4 regions of the Mesorhizobium sp. WSM4807 genome follow, and region 1 is predicted to be linked to each of the others. Evidence: predicted binding sites of a transcription regulator. Region 1 holds the regulator's gene; each other region holds the start of a gene.
What was found. The regulator LexA, encoded in region 1, represses DNA repair genes until DNA is damaged. The targets are predictions, from matches to a motif close to TGTTCNNNNTGTGTTCNG.
Positions count from the first base shown of each region.

Region 2: AC0L3N_RS14035 (DNA recombination protein RmuC) is a predicted target of LexA. The motif match lies at 1,360-1,377, and genes of this name have one in related genera.
Region 3: AC0L3N_RS04215 (ATP-dependent helicase) is a predicted target of LexA. The motif match lies at 1,501-1,518, and genes of this name have one in related genera.
Region 4: uvrA (excinuclease ABC subunit UvrA) is a predicted target of LexA. The motif match lies at 1,876-1,893, and genes of this name have one in related genera.

Region 1 is NZ_JBVVQY010000024.1:18,525-21,731, reverse strand. It holds gene moaC (cyclic pyranopterin monophosphate synthase MoaC) at 1-44, shown strand, start outside; gene AC0L3N_RS25365 (molybdopterin molybdotransferase MoeA) at 47-1,252, shown strand; gene lexA (transcriptional repressor LexA) at 1,357-2,094, shown strand; gene AC0L3N_RS25355 (ComEC/Rec2 family competence protein) at 2,088-3,207, opposite strand, start outside.
Region 2 is NZ_JBVVQY010000009.1:47,054-50,260, reverse strand. It holds gene AC0L3N_RS14040 (GFA family protein) at 1-47, shown strand, start outside; gene AC0L3N_RS14035 (DNA recombination protein RmuC) at 52-1,326, opposite strand; gene def (peptide deformylase) at 1,432-1,977, shown strand; gene AC0L3N_RS14025 (plasmid stabilization protein) at 2,072-2,377, shown strand; gene fmt (methionyl-tRNA formyltransferase) at 2,409-3,207, shown strand, end outside.
Region 3 is NZ_JBVVQY010000003.1:1,263-4,469, reverse strand. It holds gene AC0L3N_RS04215 (ATP-dependent helicase) at 1-1,486, opposite strand, end outside; gene AC0L3N_RS04210 (hypothetical protein) at 1,588-1,758, opposite strand; gene AC0L3N_RS04205 (hypothetical protein) at 1,889-2,059, shown strand; gene AC0L3N_RS04200 (ABC-F family ATP-binding cassette domain-containing protein) at 2,467-3,207, shown strand, end outside.
Region 4 is NZ_JBVVQY010000006.1:58,352-61,558, reverse strand. It holds gene uvrA (excinuclease ABC subunit UvrA) at 1-1,727, opposite strand, end outside; gene AC0L3N_RS09785 (hypothetical protein) at 2,500-2,727, opposite strand; gene AC0L3N_RS09780 (ATP-dependent Clp protease proteolytic subunit) at 2,886-3,207, opposite strand, start outside.

The DNA of each region.
Region 1 (3,207 bases):
GCAAATCCGGCGACTACAAGGCGGATGCCAAGGGGGCAGGCTAATAATGGCACTGCTTCCGGTCGCCGAGGCGCTCGAGCGCCTGCTTGAGGATGCTGCGCCCTTGCAGGCTGAAAGCGTCGCCCTGATGGACGCCGCCGACCGCGTGCTGGCGGCGCCGCTCCTGGCGCTCCGCACCCAGCCGCCGTTCAACGCGTCCGCCATGGACGGCTATGCCGTGCGGGCCGAGGATGTCGCGTCCGTGCCCGCAAGACTTTCGGTGATCGGCATGGCGCCGGCCGGACGCGGCTTTGCCGGAACAGTCGGCCCGGCGCAGGCCGTGCGCATCTTCACCGGCGCGCCGCTTCCTGCAGGCGCGGACACCATCGTCATCCAGGAGAATGTCCGCGACCTCGGCGGCGGCAGCATCGAAGTGACCGCGTCGACGGTTGAAGGCCGCAACATCCGCCGCCTCGGGCTCGATTTCTCGAAGGGCGACGTCCTGCTGGAGAAAGGCCGCCCGCTTGATCCGGCGGCATTGTCGCTGGCGGCGTCGGCCAACCACCCGCAGGTCAGCGTGGTGAAACGGCCGTTGGTCGCCATCATCGCCACCGGCGACGAATTGCTGCCGCCGGGCAGCGACCTTGGCCCCGACCAGATCATCTCGTCCAATGCCTATGGCGTCGCCGCCGCGGCCCGCTCGGTCGGCGCCAGCGCGCTCGATCTCGGCATCGCCCCCGACCGCAAGGAGGCGATCGCCACGCTGGTGAAACAAGCGGTCGACGCAGGCGCCGACGTCATCGTCACGCTGGGCGGCGCCTCGGTCGGCGACCATGACCTGGTCCATGACGTGCTGACCGGTGAAGGCATGACGCTCGATTTCTGGAAAATCGCCATGCGGCCCGGCAAGCCGCTGATGTTCGGGCGGCTGGGTGACATCCGCTGCATCGGCCTGCCTGGCAATCCGGTGGCGAGCCTGGTCTGCACGCAGCTCTTTCTGACGCCGCTGCTTGCGCGGCTCGGCGGCCGCGCCTTCCGGCAGGACATGCGTCAGGCGCGGCTCGGCGCCGCCATGCCGGCCAACGATCTCAGGCAGGACTATGTACGCGCCGTGGTGAGCGAAGAAGCCGGCACGCTGCTGGCGACCCCGTTCGGCATCCAGGATTCCTCGATGCTCAAAATGCTGGCCGACGCCAACGGGCTGATCGTGCGCGAGCCGTTCGCTCCCCCAGCCGCGACGGGCGCCGCGTGCAGCGTGCTGATGCTACGCTGAACAAAACGTCAACACATTCATTAAATTTTAAACGGTTGCGGAACACAACTGGAACAGATAGTGTTTGTTCTGGGTTTGTTTTTCTGATTCTGTTGGGGGTCGCGATGCTGACACGCAAACAACATGAACTGCTGATGTTCATCCACGAGCGGCTGAAGGAAAGCGGCATTCCGCCCTCGTTCGACGAGATGAAGGAAGCGCTCGACCTCGCCTCGAAGTCGGGGATCCATCGGCTGATCACTGCACTGGAGGAGCGCGGTTTCATTCGCCGCCTGCCCAACCGCGCCCGCGCGCTGGAGGTGCTGCGCCTGCCCGATTCGATCGCGCCCGGCCTCAATGCGGCGCGCAAATTCTCGCCAAGCGTCATTCAGGGCAGCCTTGGGCAGGGCAGCCTCGGACGACAGATCAAGCCGGCGCCTTCGCGCATGCCCGCGGCCGGCAATGACGACGACGTCGTTGCCACCATCTCCATACCGGTGATGGGCCGCATCGCTGCCGGTGTGCCGATCGATGCCATCCAGCACCAAACGCATTCGATCTCGGTACCACCGGACATGATCACCGGCGGCACGCACTACGCGCTGGAGGTCAAGGGTGATTCGATGATCGAGGCCGGCATTTTCGACGGCGACACGGTCATCATCCGCAACGCCGACACCGCCCAGCCTGGCGAGATCATCGTCGCCTTGGTCGACGACGAGGAAGCGACGCTGAAGCGGTTCCGCCGCAAAGGTGCCTCGATCGCACTGGAAGCCGCCAATCCGGCCTACGAGACGCGCATCTTCGGGCCGGACCGGGTCAAGGTGCAAGGCAAGCTCGTCGGACTGATCCGGCGTTACTGAACGGCAGGCTTTTTGGGTTTCTCGGCCCTGCGGTATGGCGGCAGGCCCCTCGCCTCGCGCGAAAATCTCCGCTGCTCATGCCAAGGCCTATAGGGCTGTCTGACGGCAAAACGGATTTCTGCGCGCGTCGTCGCAGATAGCGGATCGAAAAAGACGGCGGCACTGCCCATGCGAGCGAGCTGCCGTTTGGTGACGACGAGAACCAGCGGATTGCGGCAGGGATTATAATAGGCTGTGGCATCATCGATGACGATCAAATCCGCAAAGGCACAGGCTGGCCGTGCGGTTTTGCGGTCGTCGGCGAGCGCGATGATCGCGCCGGACTGGTGCCGGGCGAGGCACAGGCCGGCAGTGCAGTAGAAGGGCGCTCCCGGCGGCAGGTCGGCCGGGTCGACGATGTCGAACCGCACGTCTCCTTTTTCGAATGTCTCCGGCTCGACAATGGTCGCTGAAACCAGCGCATGTTTCCAGTTGTCGGTGATGAATTCGTTCGAGCGCACCCGGTTGACGGCAAGTTCGCCGCCGCCGATCGGCAGCGCCACCAGATGCGCATCTTCCGAAATCAGCACGTCGGGAGTGCGCGTCTCGGAAATCGTCAGCAGGCCGGCGAGCGCAAAGGGAAGTGCCGCAAGCCGCAACCATGTCGTTGCCATCGTGGCGATGACCAGGGCGGCCGTCACCAGCAGAACCGACTGCAACGAGATCAGCCCGACGGCATCGACCGGCGACCGCTCGGAGATCCATCCCGATATTGCAATCATGGCCGTCAGCCCCTTGCCCATCATGTATAGGAAAGGGCCGTCGAGGCCGAACGGCATTGCCAAGGCGCTAACGACGGCCAGGAACATGACGACCGTGACGATCGGCATGACGGCCAGATTGGCGAACAGGCTGAGCGGCGAGACGCGCTGGAAGTGCCAGATGGCGAAGAGTGCGGTGGCGCTGCCGGCAATGATGGAGGTCATTGCGATGGTACCTGTCCCAGCGGCAAGTTTTCGCGTGACGAAAGCGATCGTTGACCGTCGCTGTGGCGGCGCGGTGGCCTTGTCGGCACGATAGTCGGACCAGCCGGCATAGGCGCCCACGAGAGCAGCGGTCGCGGCGAAGGACATC
Region 2 (3,207 bases), on a different contig from region 1:
ACTGGCTGCCGGAGTTCGAAGGCATGACGACCGTCGAGGAGCAATAGCCTCTCACTCGTCGCCTTCGACGACCCTTAGTCTCAGCTGACCGGTCTTGGAGTCGGCGACGCGCGCACCCGCTTCGGCTTTCGCGCTGGCCGCATGTGCCGTTTCGGCCGATCCGGCGTCGCCCTCTGTCGGCTGCGCGCCGAACTCCAGCGCCTCGATCCTCTGGCCGCGCTTGGTCACCTTCGACGTCGAGACGAGGATATCGTCGATATCCTTGGCCGACTGGCCGAAATGGCTCTGCAGCTTGCGCACCCGCTCGTCGAGGCGCGAGACATCCTCCATCAGCCGGATGACTTCACCCTGGATCAGATGCGCCTGCTCGCGCATGCGGGCGTCTTTGAGGATCGCCTGGATGACCTGGATCGACAGCATCAGCAGCGACGGCGAGACGATGACGATGCGGGCGCGGTGCGCCCTGTGGACAATCCCCTCGAAATTCTCGTGGATCTCGGCGAACACCGATTCCGACGGCACGAACATGAAGGCGGTGTCCTGCGTCTCGCCCTGGATCAGGTATTTTTCGGCGATATCGCGGACATGCACCTCGATGTCGCGCCGGAACGCTTGTGCTGCCACCTTCTGCAAATCGGCGCCTTCGGCGGCACGGATGGCGTTCCAGGCTTCCAGCGGAAACTTGGCGTCGATGGCAAGTGCGGGCGCGCCGTTCGGCATCTTCACCAGGCAGTCGGGCCGGCTACCGTTCGATAAGGTCGCCTGGAATTCGTAGGCACCGTGCGGCAGGCCGTCGGCGACGATCGCTTCCATGCGCGACTGGCCGAAGGCGCCGCGCGTCTGCTTGTTGGAGAGGATCGCCTGAAGCTGAACGACCTGGCCGGCGAGCGACTGGATGTTGCCCTGCGCCGTATCGATGACCGCCAGCCGTTCCTGCAGTTTGGCGAGGCTTTCATGCGTTGATTTCGTCTGCTCGGTCATGGTCTGGCCGAGACGGCCGGTCATCGCGTCGAGACGTTGGCCGATCGACTGTGTGAGTTCGGCCTGCCGCGCGCCGAACACTTCGGCTATGGCGCCCATGCGGCCCTGCATCTCGGCCTGGCTTTGCAAGATGCCGGCCATCCGCGCCTCGGCGTCGCGGGCGTGGTCGGCGGCTTCCGCGGCAGCCATCGCACGCGCCTTGGCCGAGCGCCACAGCGCGACGACGAGCGCCACGAACAGGCCCAGAAAAACGATCGCGCCGAATGCCAGTGCGTGGGCGAGCGTGATCGTGGTGGCGCCGAGCCGGGCGATTGGTTCGGACAGGATGGTGGTCAGGTCATTCATACTGGGCAGCATAGATGATTCGGCCTGACGGCATAGATCAAAACGTGAACGCCGCTGTAAATGCCCCGGTTGACGCTTTTCGTGCGAGGTCTTAGGTGAGACGCCATGTCGATCAAGCCGCTCATCATCCTTCCCGATCCCGTCCTGCGCCAGGTTTCGAAACCGGTCGAGCGCGTAGATGGCGCCTTGCGCAAACTGGCCGACGACATGCTGGACACGATGTATGATGCGCCGGGCATCGGTCTGGCGGCGATCCAGGTCGGCGAGCCGCTGCGCATGCTGGTGATCGATCTCGCCAAGGAAGACGAGCCGCCGGCGCCGCATGTCTTCATCAATCCCGAGATCCTCGAGAGCGCCGATCAGCGCTCGGTCTACGAGGAGGGCTGCCTGTCGATTCCGGATTACTATGCTGAGGTCGAGCGTCCCGCCGCCGTGCGGGTGAAATATCTCGATCGCGACGGCAAGCTGCAGGAGATTGAGGCCGAAGGGCTGATGGCGACCTGCCTGCAGCACGAGATCGACCATCTCAACGGCGTTCTGTTTATCGACCACATCTCGAAGCTGAAGCGCGACATGGTGGTGAAGAAGTTCAAGAAGCTCGCCAGGGACAAACCATCAGGCAGCAAGGCGCCGGGCAAGTTGGTGGGATAGGGCGATACTCGCGCAGTTTGATGCTGAACCTTTCGAAGATGTTGGCGGGACAGCGCCCCTCTGCCCTGTTCCAGATCAGGAAATGGAGACGCCGATGAGCGACATGCTGATCAGAAATATTCCCGAACCCTTGAAGCGGGAAATCGAGCAGGCGGCGCGTAAGAGCGGCCAGAGCCTGTCGGGCAAGGCGATCGCTCTTCTGCGCGAAGGCATGGTCGCCGAAAGGCAAGCCAGGCTGGAGCCGGGTCTTTCGGCATGGGACGCTATTCGCGCGACTTTCGCTGCTGAAAACGCAATTGGCGATGAATTCGCCAAGGTCATGAACGAAATCGAAGGAGAAGGGAAACGCGACTTCGGTCGCCGACCCGCAAAGTTCGCGACTTCGACTGAGCCGACTTAGCGGCCATACCTAGACCGGACCCGGAACAAAAATGCCCCTGCGCGTCATCTTCATGGGTACGCCCGAATTCTCGGTGCCGACGCTGCGGGCGATCGCAGATGCCGGGCATGAGATAGAAGCCGTCTACACCCAGCCGCCGCGCGCCGCCGGTCGCCGCGGGCTGGAACTGACGCGGTCGCCGGTGGAGCGCGAGGCGGAGCGGCTGGGCATCGAGGTGCGGACGCCGGTGTCGCTGAAAAGCGAAGCTGAGCAGCAGGCGTTCCGCGCCTTGCGGGCCGACGTCGCCGTGGTCATCGCCTATGGATTGCTGTTGCCTAAACCAATTCTCGAGGCGCCGCGGCTCGGCTGCCTCAATGGTCACGCGTCGCTCTTGCCACGCTGGCGCGGCGCCGCCCCTATCCAGCGCGCCATCATGGCCGGCGATACCGACACAGGTATGATGGTGATGCGGATGGAAGAGGGCTTGGACACCGGCCCGGTGGCGATGGTCGAAAAATGCGCCATCGGCCCCGATATGACGGCCGGCGAACTGCACGATCGGTTGATGCACATTAGTGCCGCGCTGATGGCGGAAGCGCTGGCACGAATGGAAAGGGATGCCCTGACATTTACCGCACAGGCGACGGAGGGGGTGACCTACGCCAAAAAGATCGATAAAGCGGAGACGCGCGTGGACTGGACGCGGCCTGCTGGCGAAGTCCACGATCATATTCGCGGCCTGTCGCCCTTTCCCGGCGCATGGTGCGAGACCGAAATTGGCGGCCGCTTGGAGCGGCTGAAACTGCTTCGCTCGACGCTTTCGCAAGGCGCCGGCGAGCCGGGAGGAATTC
Region 3 (3,207 bases), on a different contig from region 1:
ATTTTCCCGACCCGGTGCGAAGCTGCGAGAACAGCGCGACGAAACCCGGCCAGTCGTCGGCGGCGCGTTGCGGCGGCCGGTAGCGCGCCAGCCCCATCGCTTCGTCGAGCGACGTCGCCATGGTGTCGACGATCTGCGAAGCCGCCGAAGGGCCGATGCCGGGCAAAAGCTGCAGCACGCGAAAACCGGCGACGCGGTCGCGCGGGTTTTCGGCGAAGCGCAGCACCGCCAGCACGTCCTTGACATGGGCGGCGTCGAGGAACTTCAGCCCGCCGAACTTGACGAACGGGATGTTGCGGCGCGTCAGCTCGATCTCCAGCGGCCCGCTGTGGTGCGAGGCGCGAAACAGCACGGCCTGCGCCTTCAGCGCCGTGCCGGCCTCACGCTCGGTCAGGATCGCCTGGCAGACGTAACTCACCTGCTCGGCCTCGTCGCGAACGCTGACCAGCTTCGGCTTTTCGGTCGATCTGCGCTCCGACCAGAGGTTCTTGGCAAAGCGCTCCGAGGCCTCGCCGATCACCGCATTGGCGGCGGCCAGGATGGTCTCGGTCGAGCGGTAGTTGCGCTCCAGCATGACGATCTCGGCCGGCTGCGCGAATTGTTTGGGGAAGTCGAGGATGTTGCGCACTTCCGCCGCGCGAAACGAATAGATCGACTGCGCGTCGTCGCCGACCACCGTCAGCCCGGATCCGTCCGGCTTGAGCGCCGTGAGGATCGCGGCCTGCAGCCGGTTGGTGTCCTGGTACTCGTCGACCAGCACATGGTCGAAACGCCCACCCAGATGCGCTGATATCTCCGGCTCGCCGGCCATCTGCGCCCAGTAGAGCAGCAGGTCGTCGTAATCGAGCACGTTCTGCGCCTGCTTGGCCTCGACATATCGGGCAAACAGCGCCTTAAGCTGTTCTGCCCAACCCGCGCACCAGGGAAACACCGAACCGAGAATCTCGCCGAGCGGCGCCTGCGCGTTGACCGCACGCGAATAGATCGCCAGGCACGTGCCCTTGGTCGGAAAACGGCCTTCGGTTTTCGAGAAGCCGAGTTCGTGCCGGGCGAGGTTCATCAGGTCGGCCGAATCCTCTCGGTCATGGATGGTGAAGGCCGGATCGAGGCCGATCTCCAGCGCATAGTCGCGCAGCAGCCTGGCGCCAATGCCGTGAAATGTGCCGGCCCAGCTCAGCGCATCGGTGATAATGGAAGCGTCCCGGCCGAGCACCTCGCCGGCGATGCGCTCGACCCGCTTGGCCATTTCCGATGCGGCACGACGCGAAAACGTCATCAAAAGGATGCGCCTGGGGTCAGCGCCCCTGACGATCAGATGCGCGACGCGATGCGCCAGCGTGCTGGTCTTGCCGGAGCCGGCGCCGGCGATCACCAGCAACGGCCCGGCGACCGCGCCGTCGCCATGCTCGACGGCAAGGCACTGCTCGGCATTCAGCTTTGCGAGATAGGCAGGCCGGAAGGTCGAATCACGGGCAGCGAGGTTCATTGCCCATCAAGCATCGTTTCTGCTTTGTTCGCAACGCTCTCGACGTGAAAGTTGCGACCGATGCGTCCGATTCTACTGGCGCACCAGCCGATGAACTGGGCCTAGCGCTGGGGCTCTACGCCCATCGCCGCCGACTGCCGCGGCAACGACTTGTCGTCATCGGGAGGCGGCAGCAACAGCGGATCGAAGTCGTCGGGCACTTCGTCAATGATTTCCCTGACTATGCGGTAGGCCACGTAGATGGCGGCCCCGGTTATGAGCAGACGGATCATGATTTTCTCCACTGGTATGAACCAACCGAAGAGGCCGCGTTTTGTTCCCCGCTTTCCAAAGGCCCCGAGCTCTGCCTGAGGGTGCAACCAAATCGGCACCGTCTCGTTTGCCCGGTGACAGGAGGTTGCGATGAACAAGCTATCAATCTCGTTGGCTTTGGCGGCGGCGCTGGCTGTCGCGGCTTGCGATAACAACATCCCACCGACAAAGGCCCCCGGCGCCGATCAAAACCCGCAGGTCGACCCTGCACCCAACTCGACGTCAGGCGATGATCAACCCGGCGCGCCGTCGGCGCAGTGATGGAACGCAGTAGGAAAGGTGGCCGGCGCCGCTTGGGAGGGGAGCGATGACGCCGGCCAGGCGGGTATCAGGTCCGCCGCATACCTAGAGATAGCTGAGTCTTGCCGTTGCGTCATGGGGTGATCGCGGAAGACCACCGCCTTGAACAGGCAATCAACTGACAAATGTGACAAAACTGCAATTTTCAGATGCGAGAAGTCGATGCTCGCCAGGCGCCGCGCCGTCGCAGCAGGGTCCCGGCCCAATTCAAAGCTGGCCCTCTGATCCGGCGAGGCCGGCAATCGGATCAATCGTCTTCCCCACCGCGGCATAAAGCAACCGGCCGCGCCGGGCATTTTCATACCTTATCCGGCCAAGCGGCGCTCAAGGTCTTGCGAAGCGCTGACGTCCCGTGCAAAAGCGCGGCCATGCTGATCATTAACGACCTTTCGCTCCGCATGGCCGGACGCCTGCTTCTTGACCATGCCTCGCTGACCTTGCCGGCCGGCAGCAAGGCAGGGCTTGTCGGTCGCAACGGCACCGGCAAAACGACTTTGTTCAAGGCGATCACCGGCGACCTCGCCTCCGAGAGCGGCTCGATCGGCCTGCCGAAGAACACGCGCATCGGCCAGGTGGCGCAGGAAGCGCCCGGCACTGAGGAGCCGCTGATCGAGATCGTGCTCAAGGCCGACCTTGAACGCTCCGCACTGATCGAGGAGGAAAAGACGGCGACCGATCCTCACCGCATCGCCGATATCCACATGCGGCTGGCCGATATCGACGCCCATTCGGCCGAGTCGCGCGCTGCCACCATCCTCGCCGGCCTCGGCTTCGACGACGCCGCCCAGCGGCGGCCGGCCTCGTCCTTCTCCGGCGGCTGGCGCATGCGGGTGGCGCTGGCGGCGGTGCTGTTTGCCGAGCCCGATCTTCTGCTGCTCGACGAGCCGACCAACTATCTCGACCTCGAAGGCACGCTATGGCTGGAAAACTACGTGTCGAAATATCCGCACACGGTGCTGCTGATCTCGCACGACCGCGACCTGCTCAACCGCGCCGTCAACTCGATCGTCCATCTCGACCAGAAGAAACTGACCTTCTGGCGCGGCGGCTACGACCAGTTCGAGCGCCAATACACCGAGCAGCGCGAATTGCAGGAGAAGGGCAGGGTC
Region 4 (3,207 bases), on a different contig from region 1:
GCATGCAGGATGGCGTCCTCGTCATGCTCGACGACGATCACCGTGTTGCCGATGTCGCGCAGATGCTTCAGCGTGTCGAGCAGGCGCGCATTGTCGCGCTGGTGCAGGCCGATCGACGGCTCGTCCAGCACATAGAGCACCCCTGTCAGGCCGGAGCCGATCTGCGAGGCCAGCCGGATGCGCTGGCTCTCGCCGCCCGACAGCGTGCCGGAATTGCGCGACAGCGTCAGATAGTCGAGCCCGACATCGTTCAGGAAGCGCAACCGCTCGCGGATCTCCTTGAGCACGCGCACGGCGATCTCGTTCTGCTTGTCGCTGAGCGACCCGGGCAGCTCGGTGAACCATTGGTCGGCCTTGCGGATCGACAGCTCGGTAACCTCGCCGATATGCTTGCCGGCAATCTTCACCGCAAGCGCTTCCGGCTTCAGCCGGTAGCCGCGGCAGGCCGGGCAAGGCGTGGCCGACATGAAGCGCTCGATCTCTTCGCGCATCCAGGCCGATTCGGTCTCCTTCCAGCGCCGCTCCAGATTGGGAATGACACCTTCGAAGGTCTTGGTCGTCTTGTAGGAGCGCAGGCCGTCATCATACTGGAAAGTGACCTCGCGCTCGCCAGTGCCATGCAGGATGGCCTGCTTTGCCTCTTCGGTCAGATCCCGGAACTTGTCGCCGAGCTTGAAGCCATACGCCTTGCCCAGCGCCTCCAGCGTCTGCACGTAATAGGGGGAGGTCGATTTCGCCCATGGGCTGACGGCGCCGGCACGCAGCGACAGATTGTCGTCTGGCACGACCAGGCTGGCGTCAATGGCACGCTGGCTGCCGAGGCCGTCGCAGGTTGGGCAGGCGCCGAACGGGTTGTTGAAGGAGAACAGCCTAGGCTCGATCTCGGGAATGGTGAAGCCGGACACCGGGCAGGCGAACTTCTCCGAAAAGAGAATACGTTCGTGCGTCTCGTTCTTCGACTTGTTGACTGAATCCTCGCCGGTCTGGCTGCCGTCGAGCGGCCGGTCAGCGAATTCCGCCACCGCCAGCCCATCTGCGAGCTTCAGCGCGGTTTCGATGGAATCGGCAAGCCGCGTCGCCAGATCGCCGCGCACGACGATGCGGTCGACGACGACGTCGAGGTCATGCTTGTATTTCTTGTCCAGCGCCGGCACGTCGGCGATTTCGTAGAAGACGCCGTCGACCTTGACGCGCTGAAAACCCTTTTTCTGCAGTTCCAGCAGCTCCTTGCGGTATTCGCCTTTGCGGCCGCGCACCATCGGCGCCAGGATGAACAGACGCGTGCCTTCCTCGACCGCCAGCACGCGGTCGACCATCTGCGACACCGTCTGGCTCTCGATCGGCAGGCCGGTGGCCGGCGAATAGGGGATGCCGACGCGTGCGAACAGCAGCCGCATGTAATCGTAGATTTCGGTAACGGTGCCGACTGTCGAACGTGGGTTCTTCGAAGTGGTCTTCTGCTCGATTGAGATAGCCGGCGACAGGCCGTCGATCTGGTCGACGTCAGGCTTCTGCATCATTTCGAGGAACTGCCGCGCATAGGCCGACAGGCTCTCGACATAGCGGCGCTGGCCCTCGGCATAGATGGTGTCGAAGGCGAGCGACGACTTGCCGGAGCCCGACAGGCCGGTCATGACGATCAGGCTGTCACGCGGCAAGTCGAGATCGACATTCTTCAGATTGTGTTCGCGCGCGCCGCGAATGGAAAGATATTTATGGTCGGCCATCGCCGGTCGCCGCCTCAGATCTGGAATCTCATGGGATGGCGGGTTGTCCCGGCCATCCCCTATGTAGGTAATTTCGTCACCTTTTCGAGAGACGCCACAACTCTCGACCAGAGCCTTTAACCGTCTTTCGCGCGGGCGGGCAAGCGGAAAGAACAAAGACCGAACACGCTCCTGACAAAAGCGCCCATGTAATCCACGGCCGACGCCGCGCTACTCAAAACGGATGCAAATTTCGGATTCGCCACACAAGCGATCACATTTTTTGTAATCGGCTATCCAACGGTTGACGTCTCAGCCTCAGAGAGTCAGACTTCAGACGTCAACCGAAGCCGGCCGTCTTTCGATGGCCTCGCCACCCAAGGTGGCCTGCGAGACGCCGCAGGCTTTTGCGATATGCGCTTCGGACGACACCGGTCGCAATGGACAGAAAAGGAGAGCAGAGGAATGACTCCACCGCACAGTCCCTTGAGGCTCCACGTGTCGCTGGAGCCGCGGCAGGCATAAGTGCCAGGGCCAGGCGTTCGCGCCGCCCGACAAACCGTGACTTGCCGATCCCCATTAAAATCAGAGACTACTAGTCGGATCGTCGGCTGAACGCCGCGAAGCATCCGAAATCAAAAGCCGGCAGTGTACTCCCGGCAAGTTTGGATTTTAGATCCAAAAAAAGCCCCGACCGTTTGCAGAAGCATCGGCGGGGCTGTTCGTTTCAGGATAGCCGCAAGCGCATGCGAGCCGTGAGATTGTGGCAGCTATGAAGACTGATGGGGGTGTCCTACCGCCGGGGGGCATTGATCGTGCCGGCACCGACATCGAAAGTTATGCTGCCGGAAATCCTGACGTCGGTATCGCCGATCTTGAACTGGCCGTCACCGGTGCTGGGCACGGCATCGTCGGGTTCGGGAGCCGGTCTGGCGATGCGATAGTCGTCAGCCACGCTTGGCAGCATGCCTTCCTGGGGCGGCGTTGAACTGTTTTCAGCGAACGCCGTGCCGGAGGTCATGGCCGCGACGGCGATGCCGATGATCAGTCGGTTCAAGCAAGTGCGTGAAATCCTAGACATCGACGGACTGTATTGCCGCGCCATGGTCGAAGCCAGACCGGTGGCGATCAAACTTGCCGAATGACTTGGCCGACGTTGCTCATGAGCCGGCTACCCTTTCACGCCGCCCTTTTACGCGTGTCAAAAACATGATCGACGAGGCCCCAAGTCTTTGCCTCCTCGGCGGTCATGAAATGGTCGCGGTCGAGCGTTCGTTCGACCTCTTCGAAGGTGCGACCGCAATGGTGCGCGTAAAGCTCGGTCATGCGCCGCTTGGTCCTGAGGATGCCTTCGGCGTGGCGCTCGATGTCGGAGGCCTGGCCCTGGAAACCGCCTGACGGCTGGTGCAGCAGGACGCTGGTGTTGGGCAGCGCGATGCGCCGGCCCGGCGTGCCCGCCATCAGCAGGAAAGAGGCCATCGAGGCGGCAAAGCCCATGCAC